DNA from 3 places in the Chryseobacterium sp. SIMBA_029 genome. Region 3 is predicted to be linked to each of the others. Evidence: riboswitches for the same ligand, from Rfam matches in the RefSeq annotation. Region 3 holds a riboswitch; each other region holds the start of a gene.
What was found. A riboswitch is a leader RNA that binds a small molecule or an ion and turns the genes downstream of it on or off. The one in region 3 is predicted to bind S-adenosylmethionine.
Positions count from the first base shown of each region.

Region 1: it holds a riboswitch for S-adenosylmethionine, as region 3 does, so the genes downstream of both, SB679_RS04745 (SusC/RagA family TonB-linked outer membrane protein) here and SB679_RS22385 (alpha/beta fold hydrolase) in region 3, are expected to answer to the same signal.
Region 2: it holds a riboswitch for S-adenosylmethionine, as region 3 does, so the genes downstream of both, SB679_RS05980 (TonB-dependent receptor domain-containing protein) here and SB679_RS22385 (alpha/beta fold hydrolase) in region 3, are expected to answer to the same signal.

Region 1 is NZ_JAWRXA010000002.1:332,158-342,500, reverse strand. It holds gene SB679_RS04770 (RHS repeat-associated core domain-containing protein) at 1-100, shown strand, start outside; gene SB679_RS04765 (hypothetical protein) at 108-353, shown strand; gene SB679_RS04760 (hypothetical protein) at 523-1,275, shown strand; gene SB679_RS04755 (hypothetical protein) at 1,280-1,885, shown strand; gene SB679_RS04750 (RagB/SusD family nutrient uptake outer membrane protein) at 2,039-3,532, opposite strand; gene SB679_RS04745 (SusC/RagA family TonB-linked outer membrane protein) at 3,551-6,466, opposite strand; SAM riboswitch class I at 6,550-6,645, opposite strand; gene SB679_RS04740 (helix-turn-helix domain-containing protein) at 6,908-7,234, opposite strand; gene SB679_RS04735 (hypothetical protein) at 7,209-7,436, opposite strand; gene SB679_RS04730 (transposase) at 7,429-7,869, opposite strand; gene SB679_RS04725 (hypothetical protein) at 8,075-9,334, opposite strand; gene SB679_RS04720 (hypothetical protein) at 9,438-9,986, opposite strand.
Region 2 is NZ_JAWRXA010000003.1:99,828-110,170, forward strand. It holds gene SB679_RS05965 (LytR/AlgR family response regulator transcription factor) at 1-421, opposite strand, end outside; gene SB679_RS05970 (sensor histidine kinase) at 408-1,424, opposite strand; gene SB679_RS05975 (TonB-dependent receptor domain-containing protein) at 1,586-3,706, shown strand; gene SB679_RS05980 (TonB-dependent receptor domain-containing protein) at 4,138-6,858, opposite strand; SAM-I-IV-variant riboswitch at 7,171-7,269, opposite strand; gene SB679_RS05985 (Hsp20/alpha crystallin family protein) at 7,415-7,885, opposite strand; gene SB679_RS05990 (hypothetical protein) at 7,934-8,224, opposite strand; gene SB679_RS05995 (TonB-dependent receptor domain-containing protein) at 8,513-10,343, shown strand, end outside.
Region 3 is NZ_JAWRXA010000017.1:30,485-40,827, reverse strand. It holds gene SB679_RS22410 (AAA family ATPase) at 1-1,004, shown strand, start outside; gene SB679_RS22405 (DUF58 domain-containing protein) at 1,056-2,378, shown strand; gene SB679_RS22400 (phosphodiester glycosidase family protein) at 2,440-3,153, shown strand; gene SB679_RS22395 (OsmC family protein) at 3,162-3,581, shown strand; gene SB679_RS22390 (MGH1-like glycoside hydrolase domain-containing protein) at 3,757-6,372, opposite strand; SAM riboswitch class I at 6,561-6,667, shown strand; gene SB679_RS22385 (alpha/beta fold hydrolase) at 6,728-7,666, shown strand; gene SB679_RS22380 (ACT domain-containing protein) at 7,730-9,268, shown strand; gene SB679_RS22375 (O-succinylhomoserine sulfhydrylase) at 9,388-10,343, shown strand, end outside.

The DNA.
Region 1 (10,343 bases), on a different contig from region 3:
ACCTGCCCAGACACCTGCAGGATTACGATATGATCTTCAACAATTAGAATATTATAAACAAGGATATAATCCTTCTCAACATCTTTGGGGCCCAAAATAAATAAGTTATGAGAATTAAAAAAATTTTAATGATAATATTATTTGCTTTAATAATAGGATTAGGTTTAAATTATCTTAATTTATGCATTTCCGAAAAATATGAAACACAATTGGAAGGATTAAATCCAACTGAAAAAAGAATTAAAGAAGCGGAAGAGTTAAAAAAGAAAATAGACACTCATAAGAAAATTTCTCTTTATATAATTTTCATTTCTTTGGTTGCTTTTTATCCTGTTTCTTTAATAAAAAAATAAATGCATTTATTTGTTAAAAATAATCTCCTGAATTTCGAGGAATAAGTTTATAATGCTCCGTTCTGCTGGACTAAATCTTTAATTTTTTCTTGGGGATAAAAGTATTCGATAATTGTGTATATTCCTTTTTTTATCCAGTTACTGGAGTCCCAGAAGAACTTTATCTTTAATGCAGGGAGGAAACAATTTTGAGCAATCCTTTGTAGCTGGAGCATTAGGAAGTCTAGCTTCTTCTGCTTTCACAGGTATTGTAGGTAGTACTGGAGTCGGAAATATATTATTTAGTGCTTTATCTGGTGGAGTTGGCTCAAAACTAACAGGAGGAAATTTCTGGGAAGGGGCTGGAATTGGTGGAATTGTTGCAGGGTTAAACCATGAATTACACACATTAAGAAGCTCACTAGTCATGAGAGATGTAATAAACCGTATAGATGAAGAAATTAATAAAGCTTACGGTAATGAAGAAGCAAGTAATGCAAAACCAGAAGTAACTGCACAAGCAGCAGCAAAATTAATTTTAAAAATCCCAGAATTATCAAGGCTATTGAATGAAATAATTAAATCAGGAGGTTCAGTAAATCTATACGCTTTAAAAAATTATGAGATACATGCTATCGACGAAAAAGGAAATAAATTTAAAGCCAAAGCAATGACAACGTTTAGAGGGAAAACAGGCCTTATTAAATTAGCAAGAATAGCTTATTTTAATAATAGAAGTTTAGCTTTAACTTTAGGACACGAATTAATGCATGTTTTTTCACAGGTAAGTGGAGACTATTCTGAATGGATAAATACTTGGGGGCCTTCAAAAGCAAATGCTATGGATGAAATTAGATCATGGGAATGGAGTAAAGCATGGGGACAAGGCGCAACTGGTTGGCGATCGTTTTTACCGGATTACTATAATAAATTTAATAATTAATTATATGAAAAATATAATAGCCGGATTACTAATAATTTCTCTTTCTAGTTGTAAAAAACAGCAAGATGTTAAATTAAACATATTGAATTATGAAAATAATAAATTAAAATTTGAAATAATAAATAATAGTCAAAAAAATTACTATTTCCCCATCAACAATAGAAATTTACAATACACTACAGTAAATTTTATTAAAAACAATGGCATTTACATGATTTTTAAAAATATTGATGGTAGTAAACTTGAAGATACGGAGGTTTCATACTATCCAAGCCAATTAAGTGATGAAGTAAAACAGGATTCTATAGTAAGAAATAAGATCCCTGAGTTTCATAACAAGACATTAAGCTGGATATCTTATTATAGAAATAACTTTGTCAATAACATTTATTTACAGAGTGAGGATAAAATTGTCATTAATTCTTATTATAATGCAAATTATAGATTAAAAAAGGGAGCCAAATATAAGTTACAACTAGCAATAGCTGTAGATACTCTTGAATTTAAAAAACATTCATATAGTTCGCTTATTGAAAAATTGACGTTAAATAATTATAATGTTTACCAAGGTATATTATTTTCAAATGAAATTAGTTTTACAGTTAAATAAAAAAATAACTTCATTTTCAAAAAAAGTAAAAAAACACTAATCCATAAACAAAGGAAGCTACTTGGTAGCTTCCTTTTTGCTTAAACCCTGAAAAAAGCAAGAGCCCCAGAATCATCTGAAGCCCTTACCCCCTTATATGAGAAATCAACTCTATTACAAATTCGGATTATTTTCAATTTCCTTTTGAGGAATACTGAACAGATAATACCTGCTGTTCGGTGCAAAAGCGGTCTGGTCAGGGAACGCAAAAATGCTGTGTCCTCTTCCATTGACGGTTTTTACGGTTCCGGAAGGGGTGGTTATCTGCACCTGAATAGGCTGTCCGGCAGCATTCGTGTAAGGTTTTCTTACCACTGTTCCCTGCGTTCGGATAATATCGGATAATGAGAACCCTTCGCCAAACAATTCTTTTCTTCTTTCAATCAAGACTTCTTTAATGACGTCATTCTGCGCTAGAGATCCTGTATAAAGATTGGCATGCCTTGCGGATTTCAACTGGTTTAAAACAGCTATAGCATTCGTAACATTCCCATTTCTTGCTTCAGCTTCAGCCTCGATCAGATACATTTCTGACGCTCTCATGAATACAATATCAGCAATAAGATTGGCTTTAAATTTAAACTTCGCATATCTCAGCAGCCCTTCCCTTCCCGGAAGTCCGTCCCATGAAAACAAAGAATACCGGATATCATTGGTATCAAACAAATCTTTAAAATAAGGATCAGCCATAAAACTGTAATAATAACTTCCTGAAGATGAAACATCCAGATAATGGAATGCATAGCTCTCTCCCGACTGCTCCGCAGTCTGACCGTGCCCCCAGATCCATTCTCCGTTACTGATGTCGTTAAATCCTTCTTTATATTTTTCGGGAGTCATTAACGGATATCCTGCTTTTGCTATTTGCGCAGCAGTGATCGCTTTAGACCATTCTCCGGTGTTCAGATAAGTTCTTGCCAGCAATCCGTTGACCACAGAACGGTCTATTTTATCTTTATTGTTTCGGGTGTAGTTCTGAAGCAGATTACTCGCTTCGGACAGATCTGTTTTAATCAAAGTATAGATATCTTCAAGACTCGCTTTTTTTCCTCCTACAGATCCCGTTGTGGTAGGTACTGTATAAACGGGAACCGCTAGAGCCGTTTTATCCTTCAAATAGCTGAACTGATAAAAGCTCGCCAGATTCAGATAACAGAAAGCACGCAATGCTTTTGCCTGGCCCTTCACTTGGTCTTTCTTATCCTGGCTTCCTTCCGTTGCGTCAATTCTCGCAATCACATTATTCATATTATTGATCGTAGAATACAACATGCTCCAGATAAAAAGAGGCCTGCTTCCCGTATTATTAACCAAATCCGTGAATGCATACGCAGAAGGAAAACCGTATTTATTCGTTAACACAGCTACATCACTTCCCATCGCATCACTGGTTCTCAACACGGTTGAATACCCAATATTCGCAAAGGTTGTTCCCTCATCATTAAAGGTTGCCCAAGCTCCGTTAATAACCGTCTCAGCACTTTCCGCCGTTTTAAAGATCTCTTCTTCACTCGCCTGATTGGTTGGTGCTGTTTCCAGGTCACTTTCACAACTTACAAAAGATAATGCAGCCGCTAGAGCAAAAGATATATATATAATTTTTTTCATTGTTTCAATTTTAAGATATTAAAGAGTTGCCTGAATTCCAAAAGTTACCGTCCTCATAGCAGGATACCTGTAATACGTCGTTCCATCTAAGGTCTGTTCAGGATCCATTCCCTTATGCTTGTAGAAGGTTAAAAGATTCTCTCCCTGTACATAAATTCTGAATTTTTTCAGTCCCAGTCTCTCAAAATAATCTGACGGAAGCGTATATCCGATACTCACATTTTTCAGTCTTGCATAGGTTGCAGAATATAAAAATCTTGACGAAGCAGACGTCCAGTTATTCGTGGTTGTATTCAAAGCAGGAACATCAGTATATCGGTTTTCCGGAGTCCAGCGGTTAAGCATTTCTTCGCTCCATGCCCTTCCCGGTAAATTTCCACCCGATAAGATTGAAGTATAATCCGTATCCAGCACTTTACCCCCAATTCTGAAAGTCAACAAGGCAGATAAGTCAAAGTTTTTGTACGCAAGGTTCGTAGTAATTCCTCCCACCAGTTTTGGAAGCGATGAACCCTGAATTTCTCTCGTAGCTTTCCCTATTTCAGACGTTGTCCCTTCTACAGTCTGTCCGTTGGCATCCGTAATAATCGTCTTCCAAAGAGGTTTTCCATTACTTGGATCTACCCCAACCCAGGTCGGAAGATAGAAATCATAGACCGAACCACCTTCTCTTAGCAGCTTTGTTCCGCTAATGATGGAACCTTTGGGAAGCTTGGTGATTGTATTACTTAAAGTACTCAGATTGATATCAACATTCCATTCGAAATATTTCGTCCTAACCGGAGTCGTAAACAATGAGAATTCAAAACCTGAGTTCTGCAGTTTCCCGATATTCGCCTGAAAACCTGTAAATCCTAATGAAGGAGCCAAAGGCATTTCAAATAATAAATCCTGGCTCTCCCGTTTAAAATATTCTACATTTCCTTTAATTCTGTTATTTAAAATAGCGAACTCTAATCCAACGTTCAAATTAATATTCGTTTCCCATTTCAAATCTGGTGTAGGAAGTTTATTCGCTACTGTTCCCGGTTCTCCAAGATTATTGTAGAAAGTATATAAACTCTGATACGCGTAATACGTTTTCAGTTTATCATTTCCCTGACCTCCATAACTTGCACGAAGGGTCAGCTGATTAAAGACATTCAAATCTTTAATAAAATTTTCGCTGGATGCTTTCCATGAACCACCCACTGACCAGAAAGTTCCCCATCTGTTATCCGGTGAAAATCTGGAAGAACCATCAGATCGTACCGATCCGGAAATAAAGTATTTGTTCTGATAATCATATTCTATTTTCCCAAGGAAACTTAATAGTCCTAATTTGTCACTGCTCCCGGTAAAACCTCCTAATAATGATGCTGCAGCAGGCTCGTAATAATAGGGAAGTGAGAACTGGCTTCTGCTTCCTGATATCGTCTGATATTCATAGTGGTAGAACTCCTGCCCTGCTAACGCATTAAAATGGTGCTGCCCAAATTTTTTATCGTACGTTAAAATATTACTGGTGGTATAAGAAAACGTCCTGGAGTTTGTTTTCGTCACAGAACCTCCGATTTCGGCTCCCTGCCCCAACAGCGGATTGGTATAATAATGCCCGTTATAATTCACCAAATCAACAGAAAAACTGGATTTAAACTTCAGTTCAGGTAAAAAACTAAAATCTAAAAACCCTTTCCCGGAAAAGTTATCTTCCCTGTTTTCATTTTTATCCAAAGGTAAAGTTGCCGCTAAATTCTGGTTCTGGAAAGCACTGGTAGGTCTGTATGATCCAAAATCAAAAATAGGATTTCCATTAAGATCCAGTTTCTGGCTTCCATCGGCATTTCTTTCATAATAAGGGTAAAATGAAGGAATAATACGTCCTACATTGATAATATTATCCGAACTGGAATCTGATGAAGATGGAGACAGCTGGATACTATTCGTGTAACTTAAATTCGCACCGACATTTAACCATTTTTTGACTTCAGAATTGATTTTAAGTCTGGTACTGTATTTTTTAAAACCGGATTCAATCGCAATCCCTTTATCATCAAGATATCCCAGTGAAAAATAATAATTGCTTTTCTCACTTCCGCCACTGAAATCTAAATCAACCTGATTCCTGGAAGCTACTCTTTGAAGAACATCGGCCCAATTGTCATTCCACAACGGTTTTGCTCCCGCCAGAAGTTTCCCGTCTGTTCCTACCGGTTTTGAATAATTAGCTCCATAAGGATTGATCCCCAAAGCATTAATAAGATTATCTGTGGCCATTTGCCCAGCCTGCTGAGCTGAAATCAGATTGGATTGATAGCCATTCCTCAAAGCCTCCCAATATAACTGGAAATACTGATCCGTACTCACCTGTTTGTAATCTTTTACCGCTCTTGAGGAAAATCCCTGGCTCATGTTAAAATTAATTCTCGACTCTCCTTTTTTACCAGATTTTGTTGTCACCAGAATCACTCCATTAGCTCCTCTTGATCCATACAGCGCACTTGCAGAAGCATCTTTCAAGACACTGATCGACTCGATATCATTCGGGCTTATGGTATTGATATTTCCGTCAAAAGGAATTCCATCAATGACATACAACGGATCACTTGAAGCACTCACAGACCCAATTCCACGAATCCTGACAGAAGCCACTGAACCAGGCTGACCTGAAGAACTTACTGCCTGAAGTCCCGCAACCTGCCCTTCTAAAGCTTTCGTGATATTATTCACAGGTCTGTTGTTAATCTTATCACTTGAAATAGTTGCTACCGATCCCGTATAGCTTGTTCTTTTAGCCTTTCCGTAAGCTACCACTACTACTTCATCAATCTCCTTTGCCTGGAGTGTATCTTTTTTAGCCTTTGTTGTCTGCCCGTTTGCACTGATAATTCCCAGGAAAAATACAGCAACAGGTGGAATCCAAATTCTAGAATTAATTAATTTTTCACTAATCATAATCAATTTTATTTATCAATATTAAAAAAACAACCCTTTGCGGAAAAGTCAGCAAAGGGCATCGATAAATACGATTAACCAATTGCTTATTTTTCCTTTAAGGCTGAATGTAACACCTTGCATAGTGCAGGTTGTTAAGACTTCACAGGGTCAGTTCCCTCCATCTTTCTTTATAAGCCGATCGAAATATGGTTGCAAATCTAAAAACAATTAGTCTATAAAACAAGTAGACTACTTATTTTTTAATTATAATTTCACAAAAATTAACTTAATTTTATTTTAAAAACCACCAAAATAGACACTTATACCGATTGTCAATTTTACAAATATGAGATATATCATTATCAATAATTCAATTTTAAGCATGAAACAAAAAAATGACGTCAATGACGTCATTTTATCTTTTACTAAAGTTCAATTATAATTCTTAAATTCCAAATTTTATTGATTAAATATTTTCTTCCACTTTGCTACAGAATTTCTGCTTAACTTAAATTTACTGGCAACCTGTGTGTTATTATATCCGTTTCTTTTTTGATATGCTAAAATTTCAAGAATAGAAGATTCATCATAAGATCTTTGTTTACGGCTGAATTCAGCTGTCCCCTGATCTTCGGTGGCAAAGATCATTTGATTGAGATTAATAACATCCAACACAGATAAAACCTTTTTTTGCAAAATAGAACGACAGCGTTCAGACTTTTCAGGATATTTATTAGAAATAATATCCTGAAAAATTTTTTTATAATTTGGTGCTAATTTTTCCATATATTTTCTTTATTTCTATTGTAGAGACTTTTTCATTTTCAAAAAATATAAACATAACTGTTTTTCTGTATAAACGCTTTATTTCCAGAACATAAGTCCAGGTATTAGCCGGATAGAAGTTAAATTCATGCCCCAGCAATTCTATCACTTTTTCTTTATTCAGGTTCAATAAATAATCATATTTATTTCCTTTTTCACTCATTGCCATCATTATATTTACTGACCCATTTATAAAGTGTTGTTTTAGGAATTCTATATTCTTCAATCACCTGATGCTTCGTTTTCTGTCCTGTATTAATTAATTCTAAAATAAAATCCACCACCTGCCTGGTATAAACATTTTTCCTAAAGTTAGGAAGAGACGCTTCACCTTTAGATAAGGTATTGATGTGTGAGTTGTTTTCAGGAGCAAATAAAATAAGATGCTGAGTATAGATCCTAAAAAAATCATATTCCAAAAGTTTACTCCATTTCAGAAGAACTTCCGAATCAAGACTTTTCTGGGTATACATAGCAAGTATTTCATCCTCTGTAGTTTTGTGAAAATTACAGATACGGTCCATTGCAATCTCCATCTCTTCAACTCTTTTTTTTATACAACTCCCAATGTGGATATTTTTAAAATTAAATTTCATTCTATCTATCTTTATTCCTTTAGCTCTCTTCTGATTTTATTCTTTAAGATTTCCCATGTAATCCAGACAATTTTCCTTGTAAACATAAATGATACAATTTAGAAAACGTTGTATTCAAGTTATTTTATAATCAATCTTTCAACATATTGAAAACAGGAAAGAAGAACTTTTGATAGTTCCTCTTTCCAAAAATTTATAAAAATGGTTAGTATAATCTCTGGATTGATATGTAAACTTCCAAAGTATTATCTGCAGTACTAGCATCAGTAGTGGGATTTTGATCTCTACCGTTGACTGGGGTACCTGTCGTAGATTTGTTATCTATACGTAATACATAATATACTCTGTACCATTTGTTATCTGCTGTAGTAACATCTAATGTCACCGTCTCATTAGCTCCCTGAGAAAGGTATACACCATCATCAAACTCAGCATAATTCCCCGGTCCCAGCAATCTGTTTCCGGTAGATGCATCTCCGGTAAATGTAGATACTTCAGAAACCCATACTTTTGCATTTGCAGCGGTTATATTATAAATACGTGGAACAAAATTGGTATTAGTACCCGTATTATCAAATGCATTTGGAGCATTGACAAAAGCATCAACTCTAAACGTATTGTTCACTACTGGAAGATCAGTAAGAAACTGGCTTAAAATAAAATTTGCTGTCTGACGTGGAATTGAAGTATGATAATATACCAACTCTCCAGGAGCAATCACAGTTCCTCCTCCTACTGTAGCACTACAAGTCTGTCCTCCAATACTTAACGGAAATGTAGTCAGTGTAGGACTGGATACAGTAGGCGTTCCTGATACTGTATAACTAAGGATTCCTGATCCTGAATTAAAATTCCCGGAAGCCAGCGTTGCTGTAAGCCCATTAACAGGACCTACAATTTGTGCCGGATAAGTACCTCCGTTTCCTCCGGTATAAGGAACAGTCATTGTCCCGGTATAGGGTGTTCCGGCAGTATAAGTCCCCGGAGATAATGTTACCCCATTACAGGTAATAGCCCCCAAAGTTCCAGCTGCAAGAGAGCCGTTATTAAACGTTCTCCACTCTGTACCGTTCCAGAATACATACCCTACATAACTTAGTCCACCTGTTCCTAAATTATACACAAGCAAACCTGCTGCTGGTGAAGGTATTGTAGCCTGATCTATCTGAGAAGTCAGAGCCACTTTAGGGCCTAAAAACCCTTTTTTACTTCCAGTAGCCAAGCCATCTACATTCACATCAAGAATTGCCGATGCATTAGGCGCTGCAGTCCCAATTCCTACACTACCTGTTGAGGTTACTGTAAAATCATTAGATCCCTGTGCTGCGGTTGGAGCACCTGTTGAAGGATTATCTTTCAATCCATCTACATGGAAAGTTCCTTGGGGATTTACGGTATTAATACCTACTTGGGAGTACATAAATACCGAAGCAATGGTTGCGAGTAATAATATTGTTTTTTTCATTTTTGAATTTGTTTTTAAGTTAAAAATTGAGAAAAGTTTTGAGGAAAACTTTTCTCAAGAAATCATCATTTGTGTTTTTAGATCATTTATATCCTTATAAGGCTCAGGATATCGGTGGGGGCCTGATACAGCAATATTTAATTATTCCCAGTGCAATAATTAAATCCTTCCTGACATTGATTACCAATTTTTTGTATGAAAAAAAAATAAAAAATTTTTGTTGGTCAGCTGGAATCCCATCATACTTATATGGATTCCCATGGATTACTTTTAATTCTCCGGACAATAAAGAATGATATTTTTCATCCGAATCCTTTCTGCATATACTGATTGTATTAGTAGCATACTTTGCGGGATACTTCTTTTCTTCTACCTTTTCATTTTGATCCAATTGTTGAGAAGGTTTTTTAGAACTGATTTTAGAAATCCTATTATCTTTCTTTTCTATAATATTGACTTCAGCGGCTTGTATGTTTTCAATTCCGGAAATAACAGTTCCTTCAATGACAAAAAAATTCGTCTTAGTATCATTATCAATATTTCCTCTATTAATAGAATCATTTCCAATTTTACAGTGAGCAAAAAGAAATACTCCCAGCAATACGCTGCAAAATATCTTTTTTAGTAAAAGTTGAAAATTTATCTGAAACATTATCTCTACTGTAATTCATTTACAAAAGTATCTCTATAGATAAATCAAAAAAAAGGTCAGTAAGTCAAATTCAGGAAAATGACTTAAATTTTGTATATCAATGAAAATCAAAATATTAAAACAGTCAAATTCTAATATTCACTACTTAAATTCATCCAATTTAAATTTTATATAAAAAATCGAATACTAAAAATTTTAGTAAAACCAAAATCAATTTTGCAGATATATAATTTTCAGGAGATAATTGAAATATATTATAGCATTTGTTTTTAATTAAAAAAGATTTCTTTTTAATGATAACGGAGACTTTTATACCAAAAAATTAACTTCATTCTTCTTATTTAACAATATTATTTC
Region 2 (10,343 bases), on a different contig from region 3:
TGCGGTGCTGCTGCCCCGATGATTTTACAAAAAAATAGGTGTCAGAATTCCCTTCACTAACCGCAAACCGTTCCTGGACCTTCAGTGCACTTTTATTAAAGCGATCAAAAGAAATGGGCTTTAAAAGATAATCTACAATATTGTGCTCATATCCCTCCAGGGCGTATTCAGAATAGGCGGTTGTTAAAACATATTTAATTTTTCCTCCTACAATCTTCATGAAATTAATTCCGGTAAGTTCCGGCATCTGAATATCCAGAAATACAACATCAGTATCATTATTTTGGATATATTCCAGTGCCAGAATGGGATTTTCCGTAGAAAAAACCAATTCGAGAAAAGGAATTTTCCGGACATAATTTTCTAGAAGCGAAATCGCCAGTGGCTCGTCATCTACAATGATACATTTAATCGTTCTCATAAGGGAAAATTATTCTTAAATCTACAATAAATTCGGATTCCAGATCCTTTATATAGAGTTCATGCCGTTTGGGATATAAAATTTCCAGTCTTTTTTTCACATTTTCAATTCCAATTCCGGACGCCGTATCTTTCATTCTTTGATTTTTATAATTATGAAGATAAAAATGAAGTACTTTATTGTCATCCGAAACTTTCAACACAAAACCCTTTTCTCTGAAATCTCCGTGCTTAAAGGCATTTTCTACAAAAGGAACCAGCAACATGGGTGAAATATCGATTTTAGGATGGTTGATATTTTTTTCAATGATGAGTAATTCAGGATTTTTGATTCTGAGTTTTTCAAGCCCAATTAAGCTTTCGATATATCCTATTTCCTTATCCAGGCTGATCACATCTTTTTCAAGGTCTTTAGTGCTGTACCTCAGCAATTCGCTTAGTTTTTCAATGGCCGGAAGTGCTTTATCTGAATTTTGATACACCAGGGAATAGATATTATTTAAAGAATTAAAAATAAAATGCGGATTGATCTGGGTTTTCAAGGCCTGAAGCTGGGCATGTTTTCTTTCTTCAATAAGCCTTGTGCGCTCTGCCTCTATTTTCAGATAATATTTAAAGAACCACAAGTTGGTACTCACGAAAACCGTTAAGCTCGAATAATAGATATTATCATAAAAATAGTATAGGAAGGTAGTTCCTTCCGCATAATTTCTGAACCCGGCCACCGCAGGAAGCAAAAGTTCTTCCATTGAATATCTGAAGAGGACGAAAATAAATACTCCGACAAAAAAACCGATGATCATCAGGTAAAATCTTTTAGGATCAAAAAATCTTGGTACGACAAAAAAATAATTGACGTAAAAACCCAGGAAATTGGCCAGGAAGATCGTAACGTCTAATATATCGAGACCATCTTTATCATATACTGCTCTCGCAAGAAGACCGTTGAATATGATTAACAGCCAATAAAAAAAATGCAGAAAGAAAACTTGTTTTTGCTTCATGCTCAAATGTAAGCCACAGAACTTTTACATTCCTATACATTTCCGATGAAACCCGCTTTTTTTTCGATGAAACCCTTTTGAGCGGATTAATCCTACCTGAAATCTAAATGCCATTTCATAAAAAAAATTTTGAAAATACCTTTGGTTCAAGATTATAAACTATGAAACTTAAATATATCCTGATCGGCAGCCTTTTATCTGCAACGCTATCTGCACAAGTTCAAAAAGACAGCACCCAGCATGTGGAACAGATCAATCTTTTGGTGAAGAAAAAACTCATTGAAAGAAAAGCAGACCGCCTTATCTTTAATGTAGAAGCATCGATAGCTTCTCAAGGGATGGATGCAACAGAAACACTTGCCAACGTTCCCATGCTGAAAGTAGACGAAAACATGGGCTCTATTTCTATTACCGGAAAAAGTATCGTGAGTGTGATGATCAACGGAAGAATGCTGAATCTTTCGGGAACGGCTTTGTTAAATTATCTGAAATCTATCCGTTCTGAAAATATCTCAAAAATAGAAGTCATCACGACTCCTCCATCAAAATATGAAGCTCAAGGAAACAGCGGCATCATTAATATTATCCTGAAGAAAAACCCTAATTTAGGTTTCAGTGGAAATATTAATACTAACCTTATCCAGCGAAGTTATTCCGGGTTCAGTTCCAATGGCTCGCTTAATTATCAGACGGAAAAATTCAGCAGCAGTCTGAAACTTACCTATTATGATTCCGCTAAACGTACGGATGAAAATTACACCATTCTAGGAGCTTCCCAGAACTACAGCAACTCGATACGAAAAGATATGTGGAAGGAACTGACTCCTACCCTTAATTTATCCTATAAAATCAGTAAAAATGCGGAGATCGGGATGGAATACATCTATGCCCATCAAAAATCAGGGATGGATATCGTGAATACCACAAAGAACATTGCTTCTAATCTTGACGAAGAAAACCTTTTAACCAACACTTTTCACCGTGAAAAACTTCCTACCCACACGTTAAGCGCTTATTACGACCTGAAGTTGGATTCACTGGGAAAGAAACTGAGTATTGCAGGGAATTTTTATAAGAATGACTCTGACACTGATGTTAATTTTTCTACGTTCAGATCTTCTGATCAATCTGTTCAGGATGTGAAAACTACTTCTTTGATTTCGCCTCAGATCTTTTCTGTTCAGGCAGATCTGGAGCTTCCATTCTCTTTCGGAACCATTGAAACCGGAGTTAAATTCAATCAGTTTAAAAACACTTCTGACATTCAATATTTTAATTTGACCGGAGGACAATATGTTCCGGATCTTTTAAGAGCTAATTTGTTCCAGTACCAGGAAGAAAATTATGCAGGTTACTTCAGTTTCTCCAAAACATTGGGTGAACATTGGGAGACCAAAGCAGGTATTCGCTATGAAAATACAAACGCGGAAAGCACCACTCCATCTTCTAATTCACACAACAAATACAATTATGGGCAATGGTTCCCTTCGGCTTATGTTTCGTACAAAGAAGATAAAAATGTGTTCAGTTTTTCTTATTCAAGGAGGATCAACCGCCCAAGCATGAGCAATCTCAATCCGTTCCGCTGGTATGAAAATCCGTATTCTTATTCTTCAGGAAATCCTTTACTGACACCGGCTTATATCAACAACCTGGAGCTGGGATATACTTTCAATAATAAATTCTCAACCAGTATATATTACCTTCGAATGAAAAATGGATTTGGCCAGATTTCTTACATAGACGAACTTTCACAGATCAGCACTTATCTGAATTATTACAACAACAATTTCTGGGGACTTAATGCCTCTTATACCGATACTTTTTTCAAGTTCTGGGAAACCAGCATTTCAATGAATGCCTCGCTTCAGAATTCATCCGTATTTAATATTGAAGCAGAAACACAGAAAGGAAGTTCGTTCAGCTACTCTGTCAACAATACTTTTACTTTAAACAAAAATAAAACACTGGTATTTTTCCTGAATTACAGCCACAGCCTGGCATACAAAAATGTGAACTCTTATTTCCAGGCTTTTCCGGAGCTGACTTCGGGATTAAAGGTTTCCCTGATGGAAAAGAAGCTTCAAATCAATGCAACGGTGACCAATATTTTTGCACAGAGATACCGCGGGGAGCTGTATTTCTCTGATAATACCCAGTACATGAATAACTATTGGGACGGCAGAAGCTTCCGTTTAAGTGTTAATTATACTTTTGGAAGCAGCAAAAAGAAAATTAATAAGAAGAATATCAATTTTGAAGAAAAAGAAAGAGCACAGTAATTGTTTTTGTTAACTCATTATCACGCTTTTGATCTTGATTTTTTTTAAACCACAAAAGAGTTTTTATAATGATAGACTCTCGCAGATCTGGCTGATGGAACAGATTCTCATTGCATACTTTTTTTAAACATTAAGATCAATGAAGAATGTAAGGTCAGTTAAGAAAAAATTAAATAATTTTTTAAGTTGTAGCTCTTAAGCGAAGCTAAAACTAAATATTCTTAAAAGCTTAACAGAATCTTAATGGTTTGAATTTTTTATCTCGCAGATGAACAAACAAAAGTAAAAAATCTGCATCATCTGATTAATCTGCGTGAAACTTTAAAATTAATCTCTATCCATCCACATTTTGAAATTGATCCTTTTTGTTATTCACTCAAACAAAAAAACAGAGAATGAATCTCTGTTTTTTGTTTTAACCTTTATCTATTTTAAAACTTGAATTCTACCCTCGCGAAAACGAAGCGTCCTCCTATACCATACTGGGAAACCTGTCTGGAATACACAAACTGATTATCAGCTGTTAACGAGCTGATATTTGGGCTTTTGGAAGGTAGTATATTGAATATATTATTGCTTCCTATCGTCGCCGAAATATTTTTATTAAAATCATACCCCACAGAAAGATCTGTCACAATACGGTCATTTAAAACAAAATGCTCTCTGCTTTCCGTAACTCCGTCAAAGTTAGCATCCAGCACATCCGCATCCGTCACTTTTCCAAAGTACGAATTCCTAAGAGCAACGGTAAGTGCCGAAAACCTCACGGTATTGGCAAACGTGGCTTTGATACGGGGTACGGCTTCTTCAAAATATACTCTGTTGGGCTCAGAGAAATAATTATCAATCTGGCTTACCAATTTAGGAGAAGCATGAATATCCCCAACTCTTCTGGTTTGATTCAAATTAAGTCCCAGATTATTTTCCAAAGATATTCTTTCCGAGATTCTTGAATTCTGGGAAATAGTGATGTCCAATCCTTTCGTCTGGGAATCTACTGCATTAGCAAAGAAATTCGCAGCACTGGCTCTCGCAATATCAAAAGCCCCCTGCAACACCGCCTGGTCTGATCCCGGTGCAAAACTTCCTTCGGGACGGTAGAATAAATCTGTAAGCACTACTCTATCCTTAATTTTTATAAGATAAGCATCTGCTGTAAATACGAGACTTAAAGCCGGAATTTTCCAGGTAATCCCCGTGCTGTATGACTGTGAAGTTTCCTGTTTCAGTTTGGGAATTCCTAAAGCCTGAGCAGCTTCAGAATTATTTCTGAAAGTCCCGACCTGCGTTGTTTTTCCCTGCTGGATTAATGTAGACGTAGAACTGTAGTAAATCTGTGCTAAAGAAGGTGCTCTGAATCCTGTAGAAACAGCCCCTCTCCAGTTAAAGTTCTTAGCCAGTTTTACATTCGTTGCTAATTTATAATTAAAGGTGGAACCAAAGTCGGAATAGTTTTCGTACCGCACCGCTCCTTCTATCAACCACCAGTCAGTAGGCTCAATTTCAACGTCAGCATATGCTGCGACACTGTTTCTGCTTCCGGAAACCGCATTATCCGGACTGAATCCCGGAAAAACCTGTGATCCGGCCGGTCTTATATTTCCAAAGAAATCAGTGGCCTTTTCATTTTCAGGAGTAGCAGCCGTTACTACACGTCCAAAAATATCATAGGAGACGTAGGAGTTTTCATTTCCTGCATTCACTTTATAGTTTTCATACCTGTATTCTCCTCCAAAAGCCACATTCAGGCCGTGAAGAACATCATATTTTTTTGAGAAATCCAGATTCAGGGTATTTTGTAAAAATTCTGATCCTCCTGCTTCGAAAGTTCTTGGTGAGCTATCTCCCAGAGATGCATTAAATGTATTCACCACCCCAAAATTAAAAGCATTCTTTCCGAAAGTATTACTTAAATCTACATTCCAGCCGTTCCATTTTCCTTTGATCCCGCCTGCTAAGGAATAATCATTCACACTGGCTTCAATTTGGGGCAGATATCCATTTGGGGTAACAGCATTGATGTTTCTTTCTGTGTTGGGAAGCCTGTAAAATCCTCCGGAATTCCCCAGACGGTAGCTGTAGCCTCCAAAGGAATAGACTTTCCAGTCTTCATTAACCGGAATTTCAGAATTGAAAAAAAGTTGTGCTGACTGCAGTTTAGACTGTCCCGCCCTAAGGCTGAAATCTTTTCTTTCCAATCCTCTGTAGGTAAGCTCCTGATCTGTAACGTCTTTTCCTAAAAGCCCCTGGAGCGCAGAAATACTATTAGCTCCTGATATCTGATTCCTGAAATCCTGTGAAAAATAACCTACCTGCGATGCATACTGCTTAACGGTATTGATAATCTGCTGGCTATTTGAAGTATTGGTAATATTTTTATATAATCCATCGATATTCACTCCATCCTGCAATGCTCTGTAATTAATTGCATTATAGGCATTATAAATATCACCTTCCCGTACACCCGCTCTTGAATACGGGTCACGGTATTGTACAGATCCTGTAACATTAATGAAGCCTTTCCCTCCAATTTTTGCTCCGTAGTTCAGATCGGCCGAGATCGTTTGACCATCTATCCCTCCGGAAAAATTATTGGTAGCTGATGAAGCATATCCTCCCAGGAAAACCTGTCCTGATAATCCCAACCTTCTTTTAAGTCCCAAATTCACGACTCCTGCAATGGCATCAGAACCGTACTGAGCAGATGCTCCGTCTCTTAGTACTTCTATTTTCTCCAGGGCAAAAGCAGGAATTGCATTAAGATCTGTTCCTACCGAACCCCTTCCAGGAGTCAACGTAACATTAATTAATGAAGACTGATATCTTCTTTTTCCATTCAGCAGGACCAGAACCTGATCCGGACCAAGACCTCTGAGGAGAGCGGGATCTACAAAATCGGTTCCGTCGTTAACGGTATGTGAAGTGGAAGAAAATGAAGGCACCACATAGTTGAGGGCCTGGCTTATATTGTTAACTGGACTTTGTCTTAAGATTTTTGAAATATTAATGATATCTACAGGAACCGGAGTTTCTGTAAGAGATCTTCCGGATCCTCTTGATCCCAGGATTACAACATCATCGATCTTTTTGGATGATGCAGAATCCGACTGTCCAAAGTAAAATGCTGAAATAAGAGCTGCTGAAGCTATGATTGTTTTTTTTCGAAATTACGCATGTGTTTTTCTATTTTTATTATTGATTGTTTGTTTGATTTTTAGGCAATAGTTATCCTGTATCCTTATGGTAAGGATAGTGTTAGAAAGCCGAAATGGGGGTATTATTTTTTAAAGAAGTCTAGAAACAACAACACATGCGCATGTGGAAATGGCATGAAAAGAGGTCAGAATAATGAAGTGAAACTTCATGATCTGAGAGATGATAATTTACATTGGTTTTTGGGTTTCCCTTGTCTTTAAACATTGATTTTATTTTAAAACAAAAATGTCAAGATGGGGAGAAAATAGAGAATAAACATTTTTTCCGGGCATACCGGCTTATCTATTTCAGCACCTTGCTTGTTTTTGCAGGTTGCTATCCCATCTATGAGATTCTTGATAATTACGCAGCAAAGATATAATTATTTCGGAAATAAAAAAATAATTGCCAAAAATTTTAACTTTTCGCAAATGCTACCGTAACAAATCCAATACAAATAAAGCCCCACAAATTTTGTGAGGCTTTACCTTTTACTTTATGTTACGGAAAGTATTAATTGATATCAACCTGTTGTTCAGGTTTATTCTTTTCCGGATTTTTTGGTAAGACTACGGTTAAAATCCCATTTTCATAAAGCGCTGAAATCTGATCATCAAAGACTTTGTCCGTCAGCTGAAACCTACGCTCAAAAGATCCGGGATAAAATTCCTGATAAATTAATTTAGAATCGGTATTTTCTGAAGTATCAGTGTAGGAAAGGGTAAGAATCTGATCTTTAACCGTCACTTTAAAAAGATTTTTCTGCAATCCCGCAGCATACAGCTGGACCGTAAAGCTGTCTTCATTTTCTGTAATATTTACAGGCTTGTGGTTATTGATTTTTCTGTCGAACATCTCCTTTAAAGGGTGGTTATTCCCCATAAAATGTTCTTTGAATTTTCTTCCGAAACTGCCTTTTTCAAATGATCCGCATTCGTCATGTTTCGCGAATGGTCCTTGTGTATTATGATGTTGTGTATACATTGTTTTAATTATTTAGTTTGTGTTATTGTATTAATAAAAATTCGTTTTTTAGCGGATAGGAATGATGGCTAAATTTTCTTTACGAACCTGTGAATATATCGTTCCCCCCTGTTTTGGGAAGTTATGATGATAAGGAAGATAAACATTGCTGTTTTTTTCATATCCCATAGTTTGGCCCCTTTTTTTACCGATCATTTTTGCGATCAACGTTCCAATTCCGGCTAATAATAGTCCTGCAAATAATAGTTTAAAAATCAGTGATAAAATAAATACTGCTGCTCCGGCCAATAGTGTTACTCCTAATAATTTTGGCAGAATAAATTTCATTTTATTGTTCATTTTGTTCATTGTTAAATTGTACTTTCTTTTTATGTAAGACGAAACAGATATGGATTTACTTTTTTTATTATCAGCTATTTACCATCTATTCCGTTTACATGATACAAGACGAAAGCCTGTTTAATTTTACTTTATTTTTTTAATCTTAAAAATCAATAAGCCTTATTTTCATCAATCAAATTAGGGCTGACAGACTCTTATCTGAATTAAAAAAACAGCGATGAAATTTGAACATTTTGTAACAAAATTTATTTTTCAGCGTCTAACTGGTTAGTAGTAAAAAACATTATGAAAAAAATTATACTCACTGTATCTTTATTAGGTTCCGTCTTTGTTTATTCGCAGGAAAAAGAAAATACGCCAAGCAAAGAGAAGCAAATTGAAGGGGTTGTTATCACTAAAACTAAAAAAGCCGTTGAACAGAAAGCTGACCGAACTATTTTTGATTTTTCGGAGCAGCCACAGCTTAACAACGGAAATGTTCTGGAAGGCATCAAAAAACTTCCGGGATTGGTTTCTACTGACATTGCCGGAATGATGTATCAGGGGAAAATGCTGGATGTTTATCTTAACGGCAGACCTTTAAATATTACTTCCAATGAATTAAATTCTTTCCTGGAAGGAATGCCCGCCAATTCTGTTGACAGAATAGAAGTGATCACCCAGCCGGGCGCAGAATATCCTGCCACTTCCGGTGGTGCGATTATGAATATCATTACAAATAAAAATGCCAATAAGTATTTAACCGCCACGTATTCCGGGAATTATTCTTTTTCCAACTATGAAAAATTCAGAAGCAGAACTACTAACTCTCTGAATTTGAATGCGAGAAACAAATTATTCGGATGGCAGCTGAATTTCGGTCAAAACTACCGTGAAAGCATGATGAATACGATGCAGGATGTATTGTTGAACAGTAATACTGACCGTATCGGCCGTGGATATTTTGCTAAATCAGGATTGACTTTTGATCTGGGGGACGACAGGTTATTGCTGAACTACGATATCTATCATAATAATAACGACAACTACACCGCGAGTAATGGTCTTGCAGAAATTTTTGATAAAGACAAGGATCTGTACAGAGAAGCCAATTTTAATGCTTTCGATGCTGCACGTACTAATAATTTACGACAGGAAGCTGTCATAACGTACCAAAAACGTTTCAGTGATAAATCTCAAAAATTAGATTTCCAGTTTGGATATACAAAATCCGACAGTAAGTTTGCTCAGGATAATTTTTTCCAGGAAGGAAATTTCACTGATGACGGGCAATTTTTCCGAAATCCGGGTGCCAATGATATCCTTAATAACAAATCGGATATGAGGGTTGCCAATTTTAAGGTGGATTATTCACAACCTATCAATATTCTTGATGGTGGAAAAGTGAGCGCCGGAGGATTGTATGAAAGACAGGATTTTGAAACGGAAAGCAAAGGGCTTAAAAACCTGGAATATCAGAGACAGACTGCTTCTACCTACCTGGAGTTTCAGGCTAAACTGAAAAAATTCGACTTCACATTAGGAGCTCGTGCTGAAAATTATGATATTTCCGGGATTGCAAGAAAGGACAGTGCAGGTACCATTGTACAAAAAGATCTTACAACATTCAATAAGTTTAAACTGTTCCCTAACGCCAGTGTACAGTACAGCCTGATGAATCAGGTGTATATTGCTGCAAACTATAATAAAAAGATCAGCTTACCGAGTATTTCAGCCCTGAATCCGAATAACGTAACGTTTTCAGGTCCCAATACGCAGGTAAACGGTAACCCAAATCTTCAGCCTACTATTTTTGATAATTATGAATTAAAGATCTCTGCTTTTGATTATGCATTTATCGGATACAGCGTAAGTTCTGCAAAAGATCAGGTAGCGCAGATCATTATGAAGGATGGTAAAAATCTTTACAATCAGCAGGTGAACATTTCCAGTATGAAAATTCATAACTTCAATGTTGGACTTCCTGTTCCTTTTATGATCTTCAGAAAGCCTATCAGCGAAATCATGAAGTTTGATTTCAATCCTGATAAAATCAACTTTATGTATCTGTATGCAGGATATCAGAAGCATGAAATTGAAAACCTCAGTAATAAAGGCTTCTGGATCTTTAACGTAA
Region 3 (10,343 bases):
AAGATCGAAGTTCTATAAACCTTACGAAAAAAGAAGATCAGTTCGAATCAAGAATTGATATGATTGAACTTCGCGCCAGCCTGGAAAAAGTAAAAGCCGAGATCGGGAAAGTGATCGTAGGGCAGGAAAGCATGATTGAACATCTTTTAGCAGCCCTTTTATCAAACGGACACGTTTTGATTGAAGGTGTTCCCGGAGTTGCCAAAACCATTACTGCAAAATTGCTTGCCAAAACCATTGACGTAGCGTTCAGCAGAATTCAGTTTACACCCGATCTGATGCCTTCTGATATTTTAGGAACCTCAGTTTTTAATGTTAAAAATTCTGAGTTTGAATTTAAAAAAGGACCTATTTTCTCCCATTTTATCCTGATTGATGAAATCAACAGATCGCCGGCGAAAACACAGTCTGCGTTATTTGAAGTGATGGAAGAAAGGCAGATCACCATGGATGGAACCCAATATAAAATGGATGAACCGTTTTTAGTGCTGGCTACCCAAAACCCGATAGAGCATGAAGGGACGTACAGGCTTCCTGAGGCACAGCTGGATCGTTTTCTATTCAAGATCAATGTTGGCTATCCTAATTTTGAGCAGGAAGTTGCCATCATTAAAAATCAGCACGAAAGTAAAAAAGAAGATAAAACGGAAACCGTTCAACAGGTTATTACTGCACAACAGTTGAAAAATTACCAGCATCTGGTAAAAGAAATTATTGTGGAACCTCAGCTGATACAATATATCGCTAAAATCACAGTAAATACCAGAGAAAACCAATTCTTATATCTGGGAGCCTCTCCAAGAGCGAGTCTTGCACTTCTTACCGCTTCAAAAGCATTTGCAGCATTAAGAGGAAGAGACTTTGTAACTCCTGAAGATATTAAAGAAGCCAGTTACGCTGTATTGAGACACAGGGTAATTGTTTCGCCGGAAAGAGAAATGGAAGGTCTTACTGCGGATGAAATTATCCGTCAAATATTAGAAGGAATAGAAATTCCTAGGTAAGGGACGTGATTAGGGCTTAGAAAACAGTTCTGATCCTTAAGAATCTACATCATGAAAAACTTATACATCAACACCCGTTTTTTCTTTACGCTCATTGGAGTGGGGATCCTTTATGTGTTCGCATTTTTCTTTCCGTTTTTAATGATCATTGCGCACATCATTCTTCTGATATGTTTTTTGATGGTGATAGTTGATTATCTTCTGTTGTTTCTTCAGAAGAACGGAGTTCTGGCCCAGAGAATATTACCGGAAAAATTATCCAACGGCGATGAAAATCCGGTGAAAATTGATATTAAAAATGAATACATTTTTCCCATTACAGCGAAAATCATTGATGAAATTCCGTTTCAGTTTCAGAAAAGGGATTTTTTGATTGAAAAAAAGATAGATTCCGGTAAAAACACGTATTTTCAATATGTTTTAGAGCCTAAAGAAAGAGGGGAATATCATTTTGGAAGTTTAAATATTTATGCTTCATCCCCGATAGGTTTTGTCTCCAAAAGATTTATTTTTCAGAAAGATGCCACTCTTCCTTCTTATCCGTCTTTTGTACACCTTCGTAAATATGAATTAATGGCACTGCAAAATGAATTTTTGCTGGGTGGAATCAAAAAAATAAGAAAGCTCGGCCATACCATGGAGTTTGAGCAGATCAAAGAATACGTTCCCGGAGATGATATCAGAACCATCAACTGGAAAGCAACTTCTAAAACGAACCGCCTGATGGTGAATCAGTTTCAGGATGAGAAAGCACAGCGTATTTTTATGCTCATCGATACGGGCAGAACAATGAAAATGCCTTTCAATGGATTAAGCTTACTGGATTATTCAATCAATGCGGCAATGGCTTTATCCCATATTATTTTGAAGAAAGGAGACCGTGCAGGAATGATGACGTTTTCGAAAAAAACAGAGAATAAAATTGCAGGCGAAAATAAATCGGGGCAGCTGAAAAAAATATCGGAAGCACTGTACAATGTAAAAACCGATTTTTTTGAAAGTGACTTCAATCGTCTGTACCAGGATGTAAAATACTCTTTCAATCAAAGAAGTCTGATTCTGCTATTTACTAATTTTGAAACGCTGGATGGCTTAAACCGTCAGCTGAAATACCTTCGTGGAATAGCCAAAAACCATTTATTGGTGGTTGTTTTCTTTAAAAACGCTGAACTTCAGACACTGATCCATAAAAATCCTGAAAGTACACAGGAGATCTATGATGAAATCATTGCCGAGAAGTTTGAATTTGAAAAGAAACTCATCATTCAGGAACTTCGGAAATATGGAATTTACACGGTATATACACTTCCTGAGAATTTGAATATCGATGTTATCAATAAATATCTTGAGATAAAAGCGAGAGGAATTTTATAATTTTGAAGAGATAAATTTGTTGGAGTTACTCTCTTAATGATTTTTTATTTAAATACATCAGATGAGAATCCTATTAATCATATTGTGTTTTTACTTTACATCGTCTTGTAATGATAAAGTGAAATATGAAAATGATTTTGTAATTTTTAAGACCAATCCAAAAATTGAAAATGTTTCGTTCTATTGGAAAGATGATAACGGAGTAATTCTTAAAAGTATTGATCATTTAAAAAGTAAAGTAGAACGGGATAAGAAAATATTAAAGTTTGCTGTGAATGGCGGAATGTTTGAAATGACAAATTCTCCTAAAGGACTTTACATTGAAAACTTTAAAATTCTAAATCCAATAGATACATTATCAGGTAAAGGTAATTTTTATCTCAATCCTAATGGAGTATTTTATCTCACAAAAAACAATGATGCTAAATTAATTGACACGAAAGCTTTTAAATATGATTTAAATATTAAATATGCTACTCAATCAGGTCCGATGTTGCTGGTTAATGAAAAAATAAATCCAATTTTTAAAGAAGATTCCCCAAATGTTTATATCAGAAATGGAGTGGGGATTTTAAAAGATGGAAATATAGTTTTTATCATGTCTAAGAGAAAAGTTAATTTTTATAATTTTGCTTCTGTATTTAAAGAGCTTGGCTGTACAAAAGCTTTATATCTTGATGGCTTTGTTTCAAGAACCTATTACCCTGAGAAAAAATGGATTCAAAAAGACGGCGATTTTGGAGTCATGATTGGGGTAACTGAACCTAAAAAATAAATTTGAAAATGAAAATAACACTTAATAGAATCAACGACGATTTTTTATTTGAATGTACCAATTCTCAGGGAAATTCAATTCTTTTAGACAATACTTCACAACCCGGAGCCAAAGGAGTTTCTCCTATGGAAAGCGTGCTGATGGCGGTAGCAGGATGCAGCGGAATCGATGTGGTTTCCATCTTGAAAAAGCAGCGTCAGGAAATCACAGGATTTAAAGCTGAAGTAGAAGGGGAAAGAGTAGTGGTGGAAGATGCAAAACCTTTTAAGGCAATTAAAGTAAAGTTTTTTCTGGAAGGAACAGTTGATCCTAAAAAAGCAGCAAAAGCAGCAGAATTATCTTTTGAAAAATACTGTTCTGTATCCAAAACCCTGGAACCGAATGTGGAAATTGGATATGAAGTTTTTGTCAACGGAGAAAAGATTTAGATTTTCAATCATAAAAAACAAAAAAACCGGACGTATTGCCCGGTTTTTTTATGTTTGATACGTTCATGTGATTATTATCTACCTTTCTGGTAAGTCCTTTTGCTAACTAAAAGTAATCTTGTTCTGTTGTAAGAATAGTTGTTAGCAAAAGCCCCTTAAAAAAGAGGCTTTGCAGTTATATTGTCAATCTTGGTTTCATAAGTTTTGCAACAGTAGCCGTCCATCCGGTTTGGTGGGAAGCACCTACACCGCGTCCGTTATCACCATGGAAATATTCAAAGAAGGTGATGTAATCTCTGAAATGCTCATCATAGTTAAACAGAGCATTCCCCCCATTGAAAGCCCTCTGGCCATGTTCATCTTTTAAAAATATAGAACACAGTCTGTTGCTTATATCCTGGGCGACTTCATCGAGATTTCTTTTGTCTCCGCTTCCTGTCGGAAGCTCGACCTTTAGGCTGTTTCCATAATAAAAATGGAAACGCTGTAAACTTTCAACGATCAGGAAATTGATAGGGAACCAGATCGGTCCTCTCCAGTTGCTGTTCCCACCGAACATTCTGCTGTCACTTTCTGCGGGTGTATAATAGACTACATTTTCATTGCCGTGAACAGAAAAAACAAAAGGATTTTCCTCATATACTTTTGACATGGCGCGGATTCCGTAAGAACTTAAAAACTCTTTCTCGTCAAGCATTCTTGTCAGTACTTTTGTCAATCTGTTTTTACGTAAAATACTCATCAGGTGCTTTCTGCCATGTCCTTCTTCATCCCAGTGAGAGACTAATTTTGTAAGTTCAGGCTTATTTTTTAAAACCCATTCCATTCTTATTCTGAAATTCGGCATTTTTTCAAGCAAGCTGTGATCAATAACTTCCACTGCAAATAATGGGATAAGGCCTACGATACTTCTTAGACGTAATGATACACTTTCGCCATTTCCAAGCTGCAGAACGTCATAGAAAAATCCGTCTTCCTCATTCCACAATCCTTCTTTGTCATCACCCAGGTTTTCCATAGCCTCAGCGATATACAGATAGTGCTCAAAAAACTTAATTGCCATATCCTCATATACCTGATAGTACTGAGCAAGTTCCATGGCAATACGCATCATATTAAGGGCATACATAGCCATCCAGCTTGTTCCGTCTGCCTGCTCAAGATGCTGGCCGTCTTTTAAGACCATATTTCGGTCAAAGGCCCCAATATTATCAAGTCCTAAGAAACCGCCCCCAAAAATGTTATTTCCGCTTTTATCCTTTCGGTTAACCCACCAGGTGAAATTCAGAAGAAGTTTTTGGAAAACTTTTTCAAGGAATAATAAATCGGGTTTACCGTTTTGCTTTTCATCAATCTTAAAAACCCGGAAACATGACCATGCATGAACAGGTGGATTCACATCAGTTAAGTTCCATTCATAAGCAGGAAGCTGACCGTTTGGGTGCATATACCATTCCTTGGTAAGCAGCAAAAGCTGTCCTTTTGCAAATTCAGCATCAATAATAGCATAAGGAACACAATGGAAAGCCAGATCCCATGTGGCATACCAAGGATACTCCCATTTGTCGGGCATAGAGATGATATCTTTATTATGAAGATGGTTCCACTCCGTATTTCTTACATAATCATTAAAATTTCTCGGAGCTTCAAAATTAGGATCTCCTTTCAGCCATTTTCCGACGTTGTAGTGATAAAATTGTTTATTCCAAAGCAGGCCTGCGAAGGCTTGTCTCTGAACATTTTTCTCATCATCATTCGTTACGTCATTTTGTATTTCGTTATAAAACTCATTAGCTTCATTAATTCTTGCATTCAGGATCTCATCAAACTGCAGGAAAGGCTCATCTAAATCATTCGGACATAATCTGAAATCAAATGTTTTTGACTCGCCGGCGCCAATCATTTCATCAATTAAAAAAGAAGCTTTCGTTCCTCTTTTTTCAGGATTCACTGTATTCGACTGATGAATAATAAAATTATTGATGCCATCTTTAAAATAGGTATTTTCCGTTTCGGGAGCTCCATATAATTTTGGAGTATTCGTTTCATTCTCACAAAAAACACTATTGGCATTCAATCTCCTTGAATACAATTTCTTAATGGAGATGCTATCGTGGTTAATGTCAATACATCCTTCATGAGATGCATTCAGCTGACCTTTATACGTATTATAACCCCATTTCCAGTTATTTCTGAACCATACAGTCGGAGCCACTACAATGGGAGCTTCCTGCTGGCTCCTGTTACACACAGTAACCCTTACCAAAATATCATTATGATCGGCTTTACCGTATTCAATGAAAATATCGAAATACTCATTATTGTCAAAGATCCCGGTATCGATAATTTCATACTCAGATTCTTTTTTACTTCGCCTGCCATTTTCAGCTACGAGGTTATCATATGGGAATTTATTGATAGGATATTTGTACACCATCTTCATATAGCTGTGGGTAGGCGTATTATCCAGGTAATAAAAAATTTCTTTAATATCTTCTCCGTGATTTCCCTGAGGATTACTCAGTCCAAAGAAGCGCTCCTTCACCATTGTATCTTTTCTGTTCCAAAAAGAAAGACCGAAACAAAAAATCTGTTTTGAGTCAGAGATTCCGGCAATACCTTCCTCTCCCCAGCGATAGGCATAGCTTTCTGCATTATTATGATTGGTATGGTTCCAGGCATTTCCGTTCGGACTGTAATCTTCCCGTACATTTCCCCATTGCCGGTTGCTTACATAAGGACCCCAGTTTTTCCAGTTATTATCTTGTAATCTTTGTTTTTCAACACTCATATTGCATCACTTTTCGATACGAAGGTAGTTTTTTTGAAAAATAATTCCAATTCTTTCAATCTGAATAATCCTTAACATAGTCTTGGAAATCTTTTATTTATGGGCTTTGTAAGGGGTAAATTATTTTTTTTAAAAATATAAAATAAAAAGTACTATCTTTGCGACACACGTTCATTCAAATATTGAAAATGTTATCAAGAAAGGTTGAGGGATTAGACCCTATGAAACCTTAGCAACCCTTTGTGCAAGCAAAGAAGGTGCTACGTTCTACCAATTTATTTTGGACAGATAACTTACTGAAGTTCTTTCAGCCATTTCTTATGGCATTTTCAATTGTATTAAAATAATAATAGAATTGAGAACAGAACTAAAAAATAGTACACTTTCGTATCAAACGAATTCCGGCAAGGAATACAATATCCCGTTGAGCTACCAGCTCTTCGGGAAAGACCTGTTTACTGCACCCATCATTGTTATTAATCATGCTTTAACCGGAAACTCCAATGTTGCCGGCGAAAAAGGATGGTGGAAACAGCTGATCGGAAAAGGACAGGTTATTGATACCAATACCTACACTGTTCTGTGTTTCAATATTCCCGGAAACGGATATGATGATTTTTTAATTGATGAATATGAAAATTTTTCTCCTTCAGATATTGCCAATATATTTCTGGAAGGACTTAAAATACTAAACATACAAAGCGTATACGCCATTATCGGAGGATCACTGGGTGGAGGAATTGGCTGGGAAATGCTGGCTAAAAAACCAGATCTGGCGGAAATCTTTATTCCGGTGGCTTGCGATTTCAAAACCCATGACTGGCTTCATGCACAATGTCTGGTTCAGAAATTTTTGTTGAGTGGAGATCACGAGCCATTACAAAAAGCGAGAATTCATGCGATGCTGTGCTACAGAACACCACAATCATTAAACGATAGATTTCAAACTCAATATAATCAGGAAAAACAGTGCTTAGAATCAGAAGACTGGTTGGTTTATCATGGAAATTCACTAAACGAAAGATTTAGTTTGTTGTCTTATAAGCTGATGAACCATCTGCTGATGAATATTAATGCTGAAGAAAAGAAATTGGAAGAGATCAGCGCACGAATGCACCTGATTTCGGTAGATACCGATTTATTTTTTCCGGCCTCTGAAATTCGAATGTGCTTTGAAAAACTGAAAGAGAAAAATAAAAATGTTGACTATCACGAGATACAATCAATACATGGGCATGATGCCTTCTTAATGGAATACGAACAATTAAATAACATCATTAAAAATATTTTGTAAAGAATGAAATGGAGCGGCCGCGAAATTCTATCTGACCAATAATAAAAATTAAAGTAAGAACAGATGAAAAATGCTAACGAAATAAAATTTTTAAAAAACAGATCAATCATCAAATTTGAAGGAGAAGATTTCTTAGGTGAAATCGGGATTGACGGAAGAATTTTCAAAGCCCTTACCCTGGCGAGGATCAGTGTGGGCGTAATTTCTCAACAGGCCATAGAAAACGGCCTCTCAATTTTGGTTCATGAGAATGATTCCGAAAAAGCGGTTAACTGTTTGATAGACGAATTTGAAGCAGAAAGACTATCGGGGAAAGTTTCTCAGATTTACAGTATTAATAATGTTTCTGTACTGGGATTTGTTGCTGAGGATTTTAATAAAATTCTTTCAGAGCTTGCCAGAAATAATGTTTTTCCATTGCTTTTAAACCAGGTAGCAAGTGAGAAAAGAGTCAATATAGTGGTTACTTCTTCACAGGATGAGAAAACTAAAAATATCATTGAATCTGAGATTTCAAAAAAACCTAAAACCGTTCATCTGGCAATTATCGGCCATGGAAACGTAGGGAAAACATTAATTGAGCAGGTGTTGAAATCATCAGAAGAAATTAAAAGACGTAAGAAGATTGATCTTAAAGTAGTAGCGGTGGCCAATTCAAAGAAAATTGCATTTAATAAAAAAGGCTTTGATGGTAATTGGAATGATGAGGTGTTGGCGGCGAAAAACTCTTCCAATGTTGAAGAACTGATTAGCTTCTCCAAAGAAAATCAATTGGAAAACCTGATCGTTGTAGACAATACGGCAAGCAAAGATTTTGTTAAAAATTACCATGCTTTAGCTGAAAATGGCTTCGACCTCGTGTCTTCCAATAAAATATTCAACACGCTTCCTATTGAAGAATATCGTAAACTAAGATATACGTTGAGTAAAAATAACAGAAGATATCTCTATGAAACCAATGTAGGTGCAGGATTACCGTTAATTGACACTATAAAATTATTACATCTTTCAGGGGAAAATATTACCAGAATCAAAGGTGTATTCTCAGGATCTTTAAGCTATATCTTCAATAACTATTCTGTAAGAAATGACAAATTCTCTACAGTAATCGGAGAGGCAATGGAGAAGGGATATACGGAACCGGATCCACGGGAAGACCTTTCAGGAAATGATGTCGCCAGAAAACTATTGATTCTTGCAAGAGAATTAGACCTTATTAATGAATTCAGTGATATCAATATTCAAAATTTAATTCCAGAAAATCTTCTTTCCATTGAGAAAAATGAATTCGTTTCAAGATTAGAAGAACTGGATGATGAATATCAAAAAATTAAGGACAATCAGGAACCTGGTCATGTGCTGCGCTATGTAGGAGATCTGCATGGAGACCTGCAAAAAGAAAAGGGCCAGCTGGATGTAAAACTGATTTCTGTTCCGGGAGGCTCCGCTTTAGGACAATTGAAAGGATCAGATTCAATTTTTGAAATATATACGGAAAGTTATGGTGAAAACCCGATCGTGATTATGGGGGCAGGGGCGGGAGCCCAGGTGACTGCAAGAGGTGTTTTCGGAGATATTTTAAGACTAAGCGAAACAAAATAAATTAATGTACATACAGCGATATAACAGTGTACCAAAAAAAACTACCTCAAAAACAGATACAGCTATTCATTGGTAAACTATTACAGTGATATATTGCTACATTATTAAAATTAAACTATATGGAAAATTTTGAAACATTTGCAATAAGAACACAGACTGAAAGAAGTCAGTTTGATGAGCATTCTACACCATTATACCTTACCTCAAGTTTTGTTTTCCAGGATGCGGAAGATATGCGGGCGAGCTTTGCAGAAGAAAAATCTAAAAATTTATACAGCCGTTTTTCAAATCCTAACGTCAATGAATTTACTGATAAAATCGTAAAAATGGAAGGTGCAGAAGCCGGATACGCTTTTGCAACGGGGATGGCTGCGATCTATTCTACATTTGCAACATTACTGGATGCCGGAGACCATATTGTAAGCTGCCAGTCGGTTTTTGGATCTACCCATACTTTATTTACGAAGTATTTTCCGAAATGGAATATCGAAACTACCTACTTTAAAGCGGATGATGCAAAAAATGTTGAGCAATATATTCAGCCCAACACAAAAATTTTATATCTGGAGACTCCAACCAATCCGGCCATTGAAATTCTGGATTTAGAATTTTTTGGGAAGATTGCAAAAAAACATAATCTGATTTTTATTGTAGATAACTGTTTTGCGACGCCTTATCTGCAACAGCCCATCAAATATGGAGCAGACGTGGTGGTGCATTCCGCAACAAAGCTTATTGACGGACAGGGAAGAGTATTAGGAGGAGTTGCTGTAGGAAGAGCTGACCTGATCAGAGAGATTTATCTTTTCGCAAGAAATACCGGTCCTGCCATGTCACCTTTCAATGCCTGGGTATTGTCAAAAAGTTTGGAAACACTTGCCATCCGTGTAGAAAGGCACTGTGAGAATGCACTGAAAGTCGCTCAGTTTCTGGAGAGTCATCCTAATGTAGAATTGGTGAAATACCCTTTCTTACCTTCTCACCCAAGTTATGAAATTGCAAAAAAGCAGATGAAATTGGGCGGAAATATCGTGGCTTTTGAAATAAAAGGTGGAATAGAAGGCGGCAGGAAGTT